DNA from 3 places in the Micromonospora sp. NPDC049257 genome. Region 3 is predicted to be linked to each of the others. Evidence: predicted binding sites of a transcription regulator. Region 3 holds the regulator's gene; each other region holds the start of a gene.
What was found. The regulator HrcA, encoded in region 3, represses chaperone genes, less so after heat shock. The targets are predictions, from matches to a motif close to GGTTNGCACNCTCNNNNNGAGNGTGCNAACC.

Region 1 (5,182 bases), on a different contig from region 3:
AGCTGACGTAGTACTGGGCGGAGCCGCCCAGGGTGAGCCGGTCGTAGTCGATCGTCGCGACGCCCTGCGACTTCGCCTTGTCCAGCACGGCCTTGCCGGTGCCGGAGTCCAGGTTGACGATCATCAGGGTGGTGACGCCACCGGTGATCATCTGGTCGGCGATGGTCTGGAAGGCGTTCTTGTCGTTCTGCGCGTTCTGGATGTCCGACTCGACGCCGGCCTTGTCGAACGCCTCCTTGAGGAACCGGCGGTCGGCCGTCTCCCAGCGGGCGGAGGACTTGCTGTCCGGCAGGATCACGCCGATCTTCGGCTTCTTGGCGGCGCTGCCGCCGGTGTCGTTGCTGCTGGAGTCGTCGCCACAGGCGGCCATGCTGCCGGTGGCGAGCAGGCCGACGGCGGCGAAGGTGAGGAAGCCCTTGCGCATGTCTGCACGGGTCCTTTCGAGGGTGGGGGAAGGAGTGGTCGGTGTTTTGTTGTGTCCGGCAACGTATTCCCGCTCACATCTTGGGCGCAAGACTGCCGAGGTCAGAAGTTTGTTGGCGGCGGTAACAATTCAGCAACGCGGTTGTCACCCGCAGGACACCCGTCCCGCAATCACGCTGCGTGTCCGGTCTGCGACCGCCCTGCCGGGGCTGGTCAGCGGGTGGCGATCCGCGCGGTACCGGCCCCGGTGAGGGCGACCAGGTCGGTCGGGGCGAGCTGGAGCTGCAGACCCCGACGACCCGCCGAGACATAGACGGTCTCGTGGTCCAGCGCGGAGACGTCCACCACCGTCGGCAACCGTCGCCGTTGACCGAGCGGACTGATCCCGCCCCGCACGTACCCGGTGCTCCGCTCGGCGACGGCCCGGTCGGCCAACGTGGCCCGTTTGCCACCGACCGCCGCCGACAGCGCCTTGAGGTCCAGCTCGCCGGTGACCGGGACGACCGCCACCGTCAGCGCCCCGTCCACCTCGGCGACGAGGGTCTTGAACACCCGCTGCGGTGGCACCCCGAGCGCCGCCGCGACCAGCGCGCCGTAGTGGGGCGCATCCGGGGAGACGTCGTACGGATGGATGCTGTGGGTGATCTTCTGCCTGGTCAGCAGCGCCGTCGCCGCGGTGGACCGTCCCGCCATGCGGTCACGCTAGCCCGGCCCGGCCCCGTCCGCGACCGGTCGACCGACCAGCACCGTCGGTGCCCCGGCCACCCGGGTCAGCACCAGGCTGGCCGGGTTCTCTCCGGCCAGCCGCAGGTCCCGGCGCAGCTGTTCGGGCACCAGCGCCGAGCCCCGCTTGAGGATCTCGACCCGGCCGACCCGGCGCTCCCGCAGCAGTGCGCGCAGCCGCTTCAGCGAGAACGGCAGCACGTCGACGATCTCCAGGCACCGGCCGAACGGGGTCGGCCGCGGGGCGTCGGCGTAGAGGTAGGCGATGCTCGGATCGGCAAGCGTCGCGTCGAGCGTGCCGGCCAGCTCCGCGACCAGGTGCGCCCGGACCACCGCCGGGTCCGGGTCGTACAGGTAGCGCCGCACCGGTCCGACCGTGGCCTCGGCCGCACCGGTGCCGGTCAACTGGTGGGCGGCGACCGGATCGCGGTCGGCGGTACGGCAGGTGGGAGAACCGTCCGCCGGGCGCTGCCGGTCGGCGGTCCCCGCCCTCAGCACGGTCGCCCGGCGGGGCACCTCGGCGAGCGGGCCGCCCCAGAGGGCCGCCTCGACCAGGTCCCCGTCGACGCTGACCCACTCCGCCTCGGCCCCGGCCGGGATCAACGCGTGGTCGACGCCGGGGGCCACCTTCACCACCGTGTGCGGCACCCTGCCGGCCAGCCCGGTGACGAAGTCCCACGGCGGCGAGTAGGCGTTCGGGTCGAAGATCCGTCGTCCGGTGCCGGCCCGCCGTCGGGCCGGATCACAGAAGACCGCGTCGACCCGGGTCACGTCGAACGCCGTCGCGTCGCCGCACTCGACGGTGAACCGCCCGGCCAGGCCGGCCGCCTCGGCGTTCGCGGCGGCGAGCGCGGCGGTGACCGGGTCGGCCTCCACCCCGTACACCCGGATGCCGGCGCGGGCGGCGGCGAGCGCGTCGGCGCCGAGGCCGCAGCCCAGGTCGGCGAGGGTGCGCACCCCGGCGGCGGCGAGCCGCCCGGCCCGCCGGTCGGCGACGACCCGACGGGTGGCCTGCTCCAGGCCGGGGCGGGTGAGGAACATCCCGGCCGCCTCGGGGCCGAACTTGCCGACCGCCCGGCGACGCAGCTCGGCCTGGGTCAGCGCGGCGGCGGCCAGCCCGGGGGGCACCCCACGCGACCGCAGCGCCGCCGCCGCGACCAGCGGGTCGCCGCCGGCCACCTCGGTCGCCGCGGCGAGCACGACCGACCCCTCGGGGGTACGCAGCGCGGCGAACTGGTCGAGATCCACGCCCTCATTGTCCGGCCCGGCCGACGGGCCGACTCGGTCGGGCCGGTGTCGCGGCCTCCGGTCGGTGTCGCGGCCTCCGGGCGGTGTCCGCACCGCCGGATCGCCGCCGTCGGGTCGGGCACCGCCCGGTCGACACGAAGGGCGGCGGATTGGCACTCTCCTTGACGGAGTGCTAGCCGAGGAATAACCTGCGATTAGCACTCTCACCCTGAGGGTGCCAGCGTCCGGGCCACCTGGTCCGGGTGCTGAACGCCAGGCGGACCGGCACCCGCGACGACGGCCCCGCCCGGTGGCATGTGGCAGATTGACGCTGGTCGGACTCTCGGCCGGCAACGAAACCAAGTACCCCAGGAGGGTATGCCCGTGACTACCGCGACCAAGGTTGCGATCAAGCCGCTCGAGGACCGCATCGTGGTCCAGGCGAACGAGGCTGAGACCACCACGGCGTCGGGCATCGTGATCCCCGACACCGCCAAGGAGAAGCCGCAGGAGGGCACCGTCCTCGCCGTCGGCCCGGGCCGGATCGACGACAAGGGCAACCGCGTGCCGCTCGACGTCAAGGTCGGCGACACCGTTCTCTACTCGAAGTACGGCGGCACCGAGATCAAGTACGCCGGCGAGGAGTACCTGGTGCTCTCCGCCCGCGACGTTCTCGCGGTCATCGAGAAGTAACCAACCGATTCCAGTGTCGTCGCCCCGGTCCGGCTCGCCGGGCCGGGGCGACGACGCTTCGAAGGGACATTCATGGCGAAGATCCTGAGCTTCTCGGACGACGCCCGACACCTGCTGGAGCACGGTGTCAACGCCCTCGCGGACACGGTCAAGGTCACCCTCGGCCCGCGCGGGCGCAACGTCGTCCTGGACAAGAAATTCGGTGCGCCGACGATCACCAACGATGGTGTGACCATCGCCAAGGAGATCGAGCTCACCAACCCGTACGAGAACCTCGGCGCGCAGCTGGTCAAGGAGGTGGCGACGAAGACCAACGACGTCGCCGGCGACGGGACCACCACCGCGACCGTGCTGGCCCAGGCGATGGTGCGCGAGGGCCTGCGCAACGTGACCGCCGGGGCCAACCCGGCCGGCCTCAAGCGGGGCGTCGACGCGGCGGCCGCCAAGGTCTCCGAGGCGCTGCTCGGCCGGGCCGTCGAGGTGGCCGACAAGGAGTCGATCGCGCACGTGGCGACGATCTCCGCGCAGGACGCCACCATCGGCGAGCTGATCGCCGAGGCGATGGAGCGGGTCGGCCGCGACGGTGTCATCACCGTCGAGGAGGGCTCCACCCTCACCACCGAGCTGGAGGTGACCGAGGGTCTCCAGTTCGACAAGGGCTTCATCTCGCCCAACTTCGTCACCGACTCCGAGTCGCAGGAGTCGGTGCTGGACGACCCGTACATCCTCATCACCACGCAGAAGATCTCGGCGATCGAGGAGCTGCTGCCGCTGCTGGAGAAGGTCCTCCAGAACAGCAAGCCGCTGCTGATCGTCGCCGAGGACGTCGACGGCCAGGCGCTGTCGACCCTGGTGGTCAACGCGATCCGCAAGACCATCAAGGTCTGCGCGGTCAAGGCCCCGGGCTTCGGCGACCGTCGCAAGGCGATGCTGCAGGACATGGCGATCCTGACCGGCGCCGAGCTGGTCGCCCCGGAGCTGGGCTACCGCCTCGACCAGGTCGGCCTGGAGGCGCTCGGCACCGCCCGGCGCGTCGTGGTCGACAAGGAGAACACCACCGTCATCGACGGCGGCGGCCAGTCCGCCGAGGTCGCCGACCGGGTCGCCCAGATCCGCAAGGAGATCGAGGCGTCCGACTCCGACTGGGACCGGGAGAAGCTGGCCGAGCGGCTGGCGAAGCTCTCCGGTGGCATCGCGGTCATCAAGGCGGGCGCGGCGACCGAGGTCGAGATGAAGGAGCGCAAGCACCGCATCGAGGACGCGATCGCCGCGACCAAGGCCGCGGTCGAGGAGGGTACGGTTCCCGGCGGCGGCGCCGCGCTGGCCCAGATCCGTTCGGTGCTCGACGACGACCTCGGCCTGACCGGTGACGAGAAGGTCGGTGTCTCGATCGTGCGCAAGTCGCTGGTCGAGCCGCTGCGCTGGATCGCCCAGAACGCCGGCCACGACGGTTACGTGGTGGTCGAGAAGGTCGCCGGCAAGGAGTGGGGCCACGGCCTCGACGCCGCCAAGGGCGAGTACGTCGACCTGGTCAAGTCCGGCATCATCGACCCGGTGAAGGTGACCCGTAACGCGGTCACCAACGCCGCCTCGATCGCCGGTCTGCTGCTGACCACCGAGAGCCTCGTGGTGGAGAAGCCGGAGCAGCCGGAGCCGGCCGCCGCCGGTGGGCACGGCCACGGCCACGGTCACGGCCACCAGCACGGCCCGGGTTTCTGACCCGGTAGTACGCCTGTTCAGGGCGCACCGTCGTACCTCGGCGGTGCGCCCTGACGCGTCCGGGGCCGGCTGCTTACGGATCGGTGACGTGGTTGGCGGCCGGCCCGGTCGATCGACGACACTGGCCGGATGAGCACCACCCCCCGCGGCTTCGCCGCACTGGCCGGGGTCACCGCCGCCGTGGTGGCCATCGGTGTCGCCGAGCCGGTCGCCGTCCTCACCGGCCCACGTTCCGCCCCGCTGATCGCGGTCGGCGGGGTGGTGGTCGACACGGTCCCCGAGCCGCTCAAGCAGTTCGCCATCGACGTCTTCGGCCGGTACGACAAGATCGCCCTGCTGGTGGGTACGGCGGTGCTGCTGGCGGCGTTCGCCGCCGGGATCGGTGTGCTCGCCGCGC
Region 2 (5,182 bases), on a different contig from region 3:
AGGTGGCGGGAGTGGTGGCACTGATGTGGTCGGCGAACCCGGCGCTGGTCGGTGACCTGGACCGGACCCGGAACATCCTGCGGGACACCGCGCAACCCGCCGGGCCCGCCGACCTCAGCTGCGGCCCGGTGGCGGCGTCGACCGGGGCCGGTCTGGTCGACGCGTACGCGGCGGTGCGGGCGGCCCGCCGCTGACCGCCCCGGTCGCCGGGGTGAGCCGGCCCGGCTGGGTACGGTCCTCGGACACGGAACGGGGCGGACCGCTCGCGCGGCCCGCCCCGTTCGGCGTTGGAGCTGGACTCAGAAGTCCATGTCCCCGCCACCCGGGCCAGCCGGGGCGGCCGGGGTCTTCTCCGGCTTGTCCGCCACGACGGCTTCGGTGGTGAGGAAGAGCGCCGCGATCGACGCGGCGTTCTGCAGCGCGGACCGGGTCACCTTGGCCGGGTCGATGATGCCCGCGGCCAGCAGGTCGACGTACTCACCGCTGGCGGCGTTGAGGCCGTGACCGGCGTCCAGGTTGCGGACGCGCTCGACGACCACGCCACCCTCCAGGCCGGCGTTGACGGCGATCTGCCGCAGCGGGGCGTCCAGCGCGATCTTGACGATCTGCGCGCCGGTCGCCTCGTCGCCGGCCAGGTCCAGCTTGTCGAAGGCGGTCTTGCCGGCCTGCACCAGCGCGACGCCACCACCCGGGACGATGCCCTCCTCGACGGCGGCCTTCGCGTTGCGGACGGCGTCCTCGATGCGGTGCTTGCGCTCCTTCAGCTCGACCTCGGTGGCCGCGCCGACCTTGATCACCGCGACGCCGCCGGCCAGCTTGGCCAGCCGCTCCTGCAGCTTCTCGCGGTCGTAGTCGGAGTCGCTCTTGTCGATCTCGGCCCGGATCTGGTTGACCCGGCCCTGGATCTGGTCGGCGTCGCCGGCACCGTCGACGATGGTGGTCTCGTCCTTGGTCACCACGACCTTGCGGGCCCGGCCCAGCATGTCGAGGCCGACGGCGTCCAGCTTGAGGCCGACCTCCTCGCTGATGACCTGGCCACCGGTGAGGATGGCGATGTCGGCGAGCATGGCCTTGCGGCGGTCACCGAAGCCCGGCGCCTTGACGGCGACCGACTTGAAGGTGCCCCGGACCTTGTTGACGACCAGGGTCGCCAGGGCCTCACCCTCGATGTCCTCGGAGATGATCAGCAGCGGCTTGCCCGACTGCATGACCTTCTCCAGGATCGGGAGCAGGTCCTTCACCGAGGAGATCTTGCTGTTGACGATGAGCAGGTAGGGGTCGTCGAAGACGGCCTCCATACGCTCCGGGTCGGTCATGAAGTACGCGGAGATGTAGCCCTTGTCGAAGCGCATGCCCTCGGTGAGCTCCAGCTCCAGCCCGAAGGTGTTGCTCTCCTCGACGGTGATGACGCCTTCCTTGCCGACCTTGTCCATCGCCTCGGCGATGATCTCGCCGACGGTGCTGTCACCGGCGGAGATGGAGGCGGTGGAGGCGATCTGCTCCTTGGTCTCGACGTCCTTGGCGAGCTTGGACAGCTCCTCCGAGACGCTGGCCACGGCAGCCTCGATGCCCCGCTTCAGGGCCATCGGGTTGGCACCGGCGGCCACGTTGCGCAGACCCTCGCGCACCAGGGCCTGGGCCAGGACGGTCGCCGTCGTCGTGCCGTCACCGGCGACGTCGTCGGTCTTCTTGGCGACCTCCTTGACCAGCTCGGCGCCGATCTTCTCGTACGGGTCCTCGAGCTCGATCTCCTTGGCGATGCTCACACCATCGTTGGTGATGGTGGGGGCACCCCACTTCTTCTCGAGCACCACGTTGCGGCCCTTGGGGCCGAGGGTCACCTTTACGGCGTCGGCGAGCTGGTTCATGCCCCGCTCGAGGCCGCGGCGAGCCTCTTCGTCGAACGCGATCATCTTGGCCATACGGCGTTGTCCTCCTGGACACTCACGGGCCACCCGGGGGTTTGTGTCCCCGGACGGGCCGCCTGGTGTACGCACCTTGGGGACGTCGCCACCTGGCGACGACGACGTCCTCCTCGGTCGGGCCGGACAGCCCGCGACGACCGGCCATGTGCCACCCGACGCCATCGAGACGCCGATGTGACCGTGGCCCTACCGCCCCGACCATTGGCACTCACCGTATGCGAGTGCCAATGACCTGTTTAGCACTCTCCCCTGCCGAGTGCAAGCACGATGGGGCCGGTCAGCCGAGTTCCGCCACCAGTCGCGCGACGTTCACCGGCCCCTCCTGCGCGCGCTGCTCGGCGTACGTCACGACCAGGCCGACCAGCTGCACCAGGTAGACCGGCACGACCAGCACGGCGCTCACCAGGATCACCGCCACCGCACCCACGGCGGTGCCGGGCGCGGTGAACGGGTCGGTGCCGAACGGCACGGTGCCGACCGACTCCACCACCCCACCGAGCACGCTGCCGAGCAGCACCGCGAGTGCGACCAGCGCCACCCGGCCGAGCACCATGCCCAACCGGTCGTGGAACATGCGGAACGAGCGCCCGATCGGGTTCTGCCCCTCGAACAGGTAGACCGGGCCAGCGAGGGCGAGGGCGAACGCCAGGTAGATGCCCGGCAGCAGGCACAGGCAGAAGCCGACGCCGATGAGCAGGCCCAGCACCAGCATCCAGCCCCACAGGCCGAGGCAGCGGCGCGCGCCGTAGCGCAGCGCGCCGGGCAGGTCGGCCGGCTGGCCGGCGGCCTGCCGGGCCACCACCCAGGTGCCACCCGCCCAGCCGATGCCCTGCACCACCCCGAAGGCCAGCGCGACCAGGAACACCGAGACCCCGTAGATCACCAGGTCACTGAGGTAGCCGTCGGGAATCGAGCCGTCGGCGGGCAGCGGGGCGGCGTCGGGCCCCGTGCCGAGGGAGAGCAGGGACACCGCCACCGCCGGCACGACCTGGGTGAGCAGCATCAACGGCAGCAGGGTCCGCCAACTTCGACGCAACGCTCCGGTGCACCGGGCGAACCAGCCTTCCAGCCCGGCGTACGGCGGATTGACCAGCGGGTCCGCCGGCCCCCAGGAGCCGCCCCCGGCGACCGGCGGATGACCCCCGAGCGGCGGATAGCTCCCGAGCGGCGGGAAACCGCCGTCGGCACCCGGGGGATAGCCCGGGTACGGGCCACCGGGAGCCGGATAGCTCCAGCCCGGCGGCCCCGCTGCGGACGGATCCCACGACGGCGGACCCCACGAGGGTTGGCCCGACGGCGGCCCCCCGGGCGGCGGACCCCACGAGGGTTGGCCCGACGGCGGGCCCCCCGGCGGCGGGCCCCATGGTCCGCCCGGCGACCCGGCAGCGGGGCCGGGTGGACCCGGAGGTGACTGGTCGGACATGAACCCTCCTCAGCGAGGACGCCTGGACGGTTCACGATCTTTCCCCGCACCGACCCCCGCCGCCAACCGTCCCACGGGTGGCCCGGCGGGTGGGACCCGCAGGACAGGTCAGGCGATGACGCGGACCCGTTCGGCCTGCGGCCCCTTCTGACCCTGGGCGATCTCGAACTCCACCCGCTGACCGTCGTCGAGCGCCTTGTAGCCGTCCATCTCGATGGCGGAGAAGTGGACGAAGACGTCCTGCCCGCCGTCGACGGCGATGAAGCCGTAGCCTTTTTCGGAGTTGAACCACTTGACGGTGCCCTGTGCCACGGTGCACTTCCTCACTCTGCGCGGCGTTCCACAACCCCGGGATGCCGGCGGGCCGACAGCGGAGAACCACCGTTTCGGCGATCGGTGAAGGCCGCTGAATCGGTGACCGAAATCGCACGCTACACGAGGAGTGACGACCGCGCACGACCTCAAATCGGCCTAAATCGGACGGGTATCGACCCGGTTACCCATCGGCGTTCATCGCTGCGGTATGCATGCGCACATGACATCTGCCCCGGCCCCACCGGTGACCCGGACGGCACCCGTGCACCGGGTGCGCCCGCAGGACGCCGCCCGGATGCGGGCGCTGCGGTTGGAGATGCTCGCGGATGCGCCGCTGGCCTTCCTGGAGACCGTCGCCGAGGCCGCCGCCCGCCCGCACGCCGACTACGCGGCCCGGATCGCGTACGTGTCCCAGGGGTGCCACACCGCCCAGTTCGTGGCCGATCCCGGCGGCCGGCTGGTCGGCCACGCGGGCGGCACCGTCGCCCCCGACGAGCCGGACCTGACGGTCGTCTACGCGGTCTACGTGAACCCCTCGTGGCGGGGCACCGGCCTGCTCGGCGCGCTGATCGACGAGGTCGCCGCCTGGTCGCGCGCCTGCGGCCGACCACAGCTCATGCTCGAGGTGGTGGTCGGCAACGACCGTGCCTACCGGGCCTACCACCGTCTGGGCTTCACCGACACCGGCGTCCGCGTCCCGCACCCCAAGATCCCCGCCCTCACCGAACTCCAGATGCGCCGCCCCGCCTGACCCCCACCCCAAACCCCAGGCCGCGCCGGGCCGGGCCGGGCCGCGCCGGGCCGGTGATCAAGAGGTTTACGTCAAATCAGCCACTCAGGCTGACGTAAACCTCTTGATCACCGACCACGGACCACCGACGGCCGACCACCGACCACCGACCACGGACCACGGACCACCGACCACGGACCACCGACCACGGACCACCCCCGCCCGCAGCCGGAGCGCGGACGGGGGTGGGGGTGGTGGGAAGGCGGGGGTGGGGGAAGGGGACGGTGGGGTCAGGCGGGGCGGCGGGACTGGACGATGCGGAAGCGGTTGGCGACGTAGGCGCCGTCGGTGAGGGCGGCGTTGGCGGCCGGGTTCGCGCCGCTGCCGTGGAAGTCCGAGAAAGCGGCGGACTGGTTCACGAAGACCCCACCGGTGAGGTTGGCCGACAGGTGCACCCCGACGTCGATCGCGGCGGCCTCGACGGCGTCCAGCACCGCCTCGTCGGTGGAGTAGACGGCGGCGGTCAGCGCGCCGGACTCTCCGACGGTGGACCGCAGGATCTCGATGCTGTGCGCGGTCGAGTCGGTGGCGATGACGAAGGAGATCGGCCCGAACCACTCCCGGCCGTAGACCTCGGTGTCGGTGGCGGCGAGCTTGACGATGGTCGGCGTCCGGACCACCGCGTCGGTCAGCGCGGGGTGCGTGACGGTACGCGACTCCAGCACCGCCTCGCCGACCTTGGTGACCTCGTCGAGGCGTTCCAGCACTCCGTCGTTGACGATCGCCCCG
Region 3 (5,182 bases):
CGTAGTGCTCCTTGGGGATGACCAGCACGTGCACCGGCGCCTTCGGCCCGATGTCGCGGAACGCCAGGGTGCCGGCGGTCTCCTTGACGATGGTGGCCGGAATCTCCCCGGCGACGATGCGGCAGAACAGACAGTCAGCTCCCATCCCCCCACTCTAAAGACCACCCCCACCACCCCCACTCCCCCACCACCCCCACTCCCCGCCACCCCGACCCGCCCCATCCCCCGCCAGCCCACCCCACCCGGCCCAGCCCGCCGACCCCACCCAGCCCCGCCCCGCCCCGCCCCGCCTCGGCCAGCCCTCTCGTCCCGGTGATCAAGAGCTTTACGCCAATTTCAAGCCCCCAGATGACCCAAACCTCTTGATCACCAGCCACCAACGCCGAGGGTTGGGTGGTGGGCTCGGTGATCAAGAGGTTTAGGGCGGGATTGGGCTCGCGGATGACGTAAAGCTCTTGATCACGGGACGAGGGAGGTTGGCCGGGGCGAGGTGGGGCGGAGGTGGGGCGAGGGAGGGAGGGGAAGAGGGGGTTACCAGCGGGGGAGGCGGGTGGAGAGGACGGAGAGGGCGGCCACGCCGGCGGTGGAGGTACGCAGGACCGAGGGGCCCAACCGGACCGGGCGGGCGCCGGACTCGGTGAAGGCGGTCAACTCGGTCGGGGCGATGCCGCCCTCGGGGCCGACCACGAGGATGATCTCGCCGGTGGTCGGCAGCTCGACCGTGGTCAGCCGCTCCTCGGCCTCCTCGTGCAGGACGAACGCCGCGCCGGCCCCGGCGATCCGGCGGGCCACCGTGGCGGTGGACTCGTCCGGTGCTCCCGCCACCACCGGCAACCAGGCACGACGGGCCTGCTTGGCCGCCTCCCGGGCGGTCGCCGCCCACTTCTCCCTGGCCCGTACGCCCCGGTCGCCGCGCCACTGCACCACCGAGCGGGACGCCGCCCAGGGCACGATCTCGTCCACCCCGACCTCGGTCATCGCCTGCACGGCGAGTTCACCCCGGTCGCCCTTGGCGATGCCCTGCACCACGACCAGCCGGGGGACGTCCGCGTCGATGTACCCCCGGGAGGTGACGGTGAGGTCCAGGGTGCCCCGGCCGACGGCGGTGACCACGGCGGTGGCGGTGCCACCCCGACCGTCGGCGAGCAGCAGCTCCTCGCCGACGCGCAGCCGTTGCACGGTGGCGGCGTGGTGGCCCTCGGGGCCGTCCAGGATGAGCTGGTCGGCGGTGGGCAGCGACTCGACCAGGAACAGCGGCGCGGACACGCCGATCAGGCTAACCGGCCCGGCCCCCACCGCCCCGGACCGGGCCACCACCCGGACCAAGAAACCCAGACCGGGAAACCACCGGACCGGGAAACCGTCCGAGGGCCGAGCTGACCGGAGCCGGCCCGGGGTCAGGCGTGGCCGTTGAAGGCGTCGCGCATCCGGGAGAAGAAGCCGCCCTGCTTGCTCAGCTCGGCGACCTCCTCGCCCCGGGTCTTGGCGAAGTCCCGCAGCATCTTCTCCTGGTCGGCGTCGAGCTTGGTGGGGGTACGCACGTCCAGGTGGACGTAGAGGTCACCCCGGCCGGTGCCCCGCAGGTGCGGTACGCCCCGGGCGCGCAGTCGCAGCGTGCTGCCCGGCTGGGTGCCGGCCTTGACGTCGACCGTCTCCTCGCTGTCGAGCGTCTTGATGGTCAGTCGGGTGCCCAGCGCGGCGGCCGTCATCGGGACGGTGACCCGGCAGTGCAGGTCGTCGCCCTTGCGGGAGTAGACGTCATGCGGGCGCTCGTGGATCTCGACGTAGAGGTCACCGGCGGTGCCGCCGCCCGGGCCGACCTCACCCTGCTGGGCGAGCCGGATCCGCATGCCGTCCTCGACCCCGGCGGGGATCTTGACGGTCAGCGAGCGGCGGGTCCGCACCCGGCCGTCGCCGGCACAGGTCGGGCAGGGGTGCGGGATGGTGGTGCCGTAGCCCTGGCAGACGGTGCACGGGCGGGCCGACACCACCTGGCCGAGGAAGGTCCGCTGCACCGACTGCACTTCGCCCCGGCCCCCGCACGCCTCGCAGGTCGCCAGGTGGGTGCCGGCTGCGGTGCCCGCCCCGGAGCAGGTGGTGCAGAGCACTGCGGTGTCGACGGTGATTGGGGCCTCGACGCCGAAGGCGGTCTCGTGCAGGTCCAGTTCCAGCCGCAGGATCGCGTCGGCTCCGGGGCGGGTACGCGGGCGCGGACCGCGCGCCCCACCGGCCGCACCACCGAAGAAGGCGTCCATGATGTCCTGAAAGCCGACGAACGGGCCGGCCCCACCGGGGCCACCCGGGCCACCGGCGCCCCCTCCGCCCGGGGCGAGCGGGTCGCCGCCCAGGTCGACGATCTGCCGCTTCCGGTCGTCCGAGAGGACCTCGTACGCGGCGTTGATGTCCTTGAACTTCTCCTGTGCCTCCGGGTCCGGATTGACGTCCGGGTGGAACTGCCGCGCCAGCTTGCGGTAGGCACGCTTGATCTCGTCATCGGAGGCTTCCCGGCCGACGCCGAGAATGCCGTAGTAGTCCCTGGCCACTGCGTTCCGTGTCCTCATGTTCGTCTCGCGTTGCGCCGGTCGGCGGCCGGAGCCGGCCGTCGGCCCTGACTGGTCAGTTCTGGGCCAGCAGCTCGCCCACGTAGCGTGCCACGGCCCGCACCGTGGCGATGGTGCCGGGGTAGTCCATCCGGGTCGGGCCGAGCACGCCCAGCCCACCGACGATGGTGCTGCCGGGGCCGTACCCGGTGCTGACCACCGAGGCGGCCCGCAGGTTGTCGACCTCGTTCTCGTCGCCGATCAGCACCCGGGTGGTGCTCGGTTCGGCCTCGCCGATCAGCTTGAGCAGGACGACCTCCTCTTCGAGCGCCTCCAGGATGGGTCGCAGCGAACCCTGGAAGTCGAGCAGGCCGCCCCGGGTGAGGTTGGCGGTGCCGGCGAGCGCCAACCGCTCCTCGGTGCGCTCGACGAGGGTCTCCAGCAGCACGGTGGACAGGGTGGTCATGGCCCCGCGCAGGTGCGGCGCGGACTCCTCGACCAGCGCCTGGACCAGCGGTGGGGTGTCGGACAGCCGACTGCCGACCAGTTTCTCGTTGACCAGCCGGCGCAGGTCGGTGACGTCGTCGGCGGGGACCGGCGTGGGCAGTTCGACCAGCCGCTGCTCGACCCGCCCGGTGTCGGCGATCATGACCAGCATCAGCCGGGTGGTGGAGATCGGCACCAGCTCCAGGTGCCGCACCGACGAGCGGGCCAGCGACGGGTACTGCACGACGGCGACCTGCCGGGTGAGCTGCGCCAGCAGCCGTACGGTGCGGTGCACCACGTCGTCGAGGTCGACCGCGCCGACCAGGAACCGCTCGATGGCCCGACGTTCGGCGGGGCTGAGCGGTTTGACCCGGGAGAGCCGGTCGACGAAGAGGCGGTAGCCCCGGTCGGTGGGCACCCGGCCGGCGCTGGTGTGCGGCTGGCGGATGTAACCTTCCTCCTCCAGCACCGCCATGTCGTTACGGACGGTCGCCGGGGAGACCCCGAGCTGGTGCCGCTCGACGAGCGTCTTGCTGCCGACGGGCTCCTGCGTGGCGACGTAGTCCTCGACGATCGCCCGCAGCACGGCGAGTTTGCGGTCGTCGAGACCCATCTCCCACCTCCTGTCGCACGGCGACCGGACTTCTGACGCGTCCGGCGAGCGCTCTGGCACTCGACTGTAGCGAGTGCCAGTCTACGACGGCAGTACCGCCGCTGCGTTGATCAACGACGGACCGTCGGTGCGACCGCCCCGGTGGGTTGCCGGCGTGGCCGCTGACCGAATGTCGAGGCCAACCTCACCAGTGTCGCTCTGGTGCACCCTTGCCAGCAGCCCCTACCGTGACGGGCATGACTGAACCACCTCGCCCGCCCGGCGCGGGGGACGGCTACCCGCCGGACCCGAACGCTGGCCAGGGCTCGCCATATGAGCCGCCCACCGCACCACTGTCCGGGGCACCGGGTGCAGGCGGGTATCCCCCGCCCGGCGGGTATCCGCCGCCCACCGGCGACCAGCCGCCGTCGGGTGGCTACGACCCGTCGGGGGGCTACGGCCCGCCGGGTGGCTACGGCCCGCCGGGTGGCTACCCCCCGGCCGGTGGCGGATATCCGACCGCCGGCGCGTACGGCGCCCCGACCGGTGGATACGCCAACAGCGAGGACAAGACCTGGGCGCTGGTCGCGCACTTCGGCGGGGCCGCCGGCGCGCTGATCAGCCTCGGCCCGCTCGGCTTCGTCGCCCCGCTGATCGCCTACCTGGTACGCGGTCAGCAGTCGCCGGCCGTCCGGGCGCAGGCGTTGGCCGCGCTGAACTTCCAGATCCTCTGGTCGATCATCGCGTTCGTGCTGCTCTTCGTGAGCTGGTGCCTGCTCTTCCTGCCCAGCATCGCGGTCGTGGTGATCCAGATCCTGTTCGGGATCATCGCTGGCATGAAGGCCAACGAGGGTCAGGCCTACCGCTACCCGATGTCCACCAGTTTCATCAAGTGAACCCCGGCCGGCCGCTCCCCCGGCCGGTCGGGCACCACCGCCGGCCCCGGCCCGCCCCGCTGCGGTGCGCGGCGGGCCGGCGGGGCCACGCTCAGGGCAGCAGGTCGCGGACCACCGCGTCGGCCAGCAGCCGGCCCCGCAGGGTGAGCACCGACCGCCCCTGCGGGTAGGCCACCGGGTCCAGCAGCCCGTCGGCGAGCGCACGGGCGGCGGCGGCCCGGCCCGCGTCGTCCAGCACGTCCAGCGGCAGCCCGGAGGCGAGCCGGAGCCGCAGCATCACGTCCTCCATGTGCGCCTCGGCCGGGGTGAGGATCTCCCGGGCCAGGCCGGGCGAGTGCCCGGCGGCGAGCCGTTGCGCGTACGCGCTGGGGTGTTTGACGTTCCACCAGCGCACCCCGCCGACGTGGCTGTGCGCCCCCGGGCCGAGGCCCCACCAGTCGGCCCCGGTCCAGTAGAGCAGGTTGTGCCGGCACCGGCCCGCCTCGCTGCGGGCCCAGTTGGAGACCTCGTACCAGGAGAACCCGGCCGCGTCGAGGGCGGCCTCCGCCGCCAGGTAGCGGTCGGCCGCCACGTCGTCGGAGGGGTACGGCAGCTCGCCGCGCCGCATCCGGGCGGCCAACCGGGTGCCGTCCTCCACGATCAGGGCGTACGCGCTGACGTGGTCGACC

Region 1: the regulator HrcA is predicted to act here: its motif matches at 2,587-2,617, upstream of groES (co-chaperone GroES).
Region 2: the regulator HrcA is predicted to act here: its motif matches at 2,125-2,155, upstream of groL (chaperonin GroEL).

What each region holds. Positions count from the first base shown of each region.
Region 1 covers NZ_JBFAQU010000003.1:230,544-235,725, reverse strand. The annotation lists gene AB0K25_RS07260 (substrate-binding domain-containing protein) at 1-424, opposite strand, end outside; gene ybaK (Cys-tRNA(Pro) deacylase) at 637-1,116, opposite strand; gene AB0K25_RS07250 (methyltransferase domain-containing protein) at 1,126-2,394, opposite strand; gene groES (co-chaperone GroES) at 2,752-3,066, shown strand; gene groL (chaperonin GroEL) at 3,139-4,785, shown strand; gene AB0K25_RS07235 (molybdopterin-dependent oxidoreductase) at 4,915-5,182, shown strand, end outside.
Region 2 covers NZ_JBFAQU010000005.1:113,684-118,865, forward strand. The annotation lists gene AB0K25_RS10665 (S8 family serine peptidase) at 1-194, shown strand, start outside; gene groL (chaperonin GroEL) at 300-1,922, opposite strand; gene AB0K25_RS10675 (hypothetical protein) at 2,203-2,961, opposite strand; gene AB0K25_RS10680 (cold-shock protein) at 3,457-3,660, opposite strand; gene AB0K25_RS10685 (GNAT family N-acetyltransferase) at 3,884-4,414, shown strand; gene paaN (phenylacetic acid degradation protein PaaN) at 4,684-5,182, opposite strand, start outside.
Region 3 covers NZ_JBFAQU010000026.1:58,264-63,445, reverse strand. The annotation lists gene AB0K25_RS26815 (histidine triad nucleotide-binding protein) at 1-145, opposite strand, end outside; gene AB0K25_RS26810 (16S rRNA (uracil(1498)-N(3))-methyltransferase) at 532-1,266, opposite strand; gene dnaJ (molecular chaperone DnaJ) at 1,398-2,543, opposite strand; gene hrcA (heat-inducible transcriptional repressor HrcA) at 2,617-3,639, opposite strand; gene AB0K25_RS26795 (DUF4870 domain-containing protein) at 3,876-4,514, shown strand; gene hemW (radical SAM family heme chaperone HemW) at 4,606-5,182, opposite strand, start outside.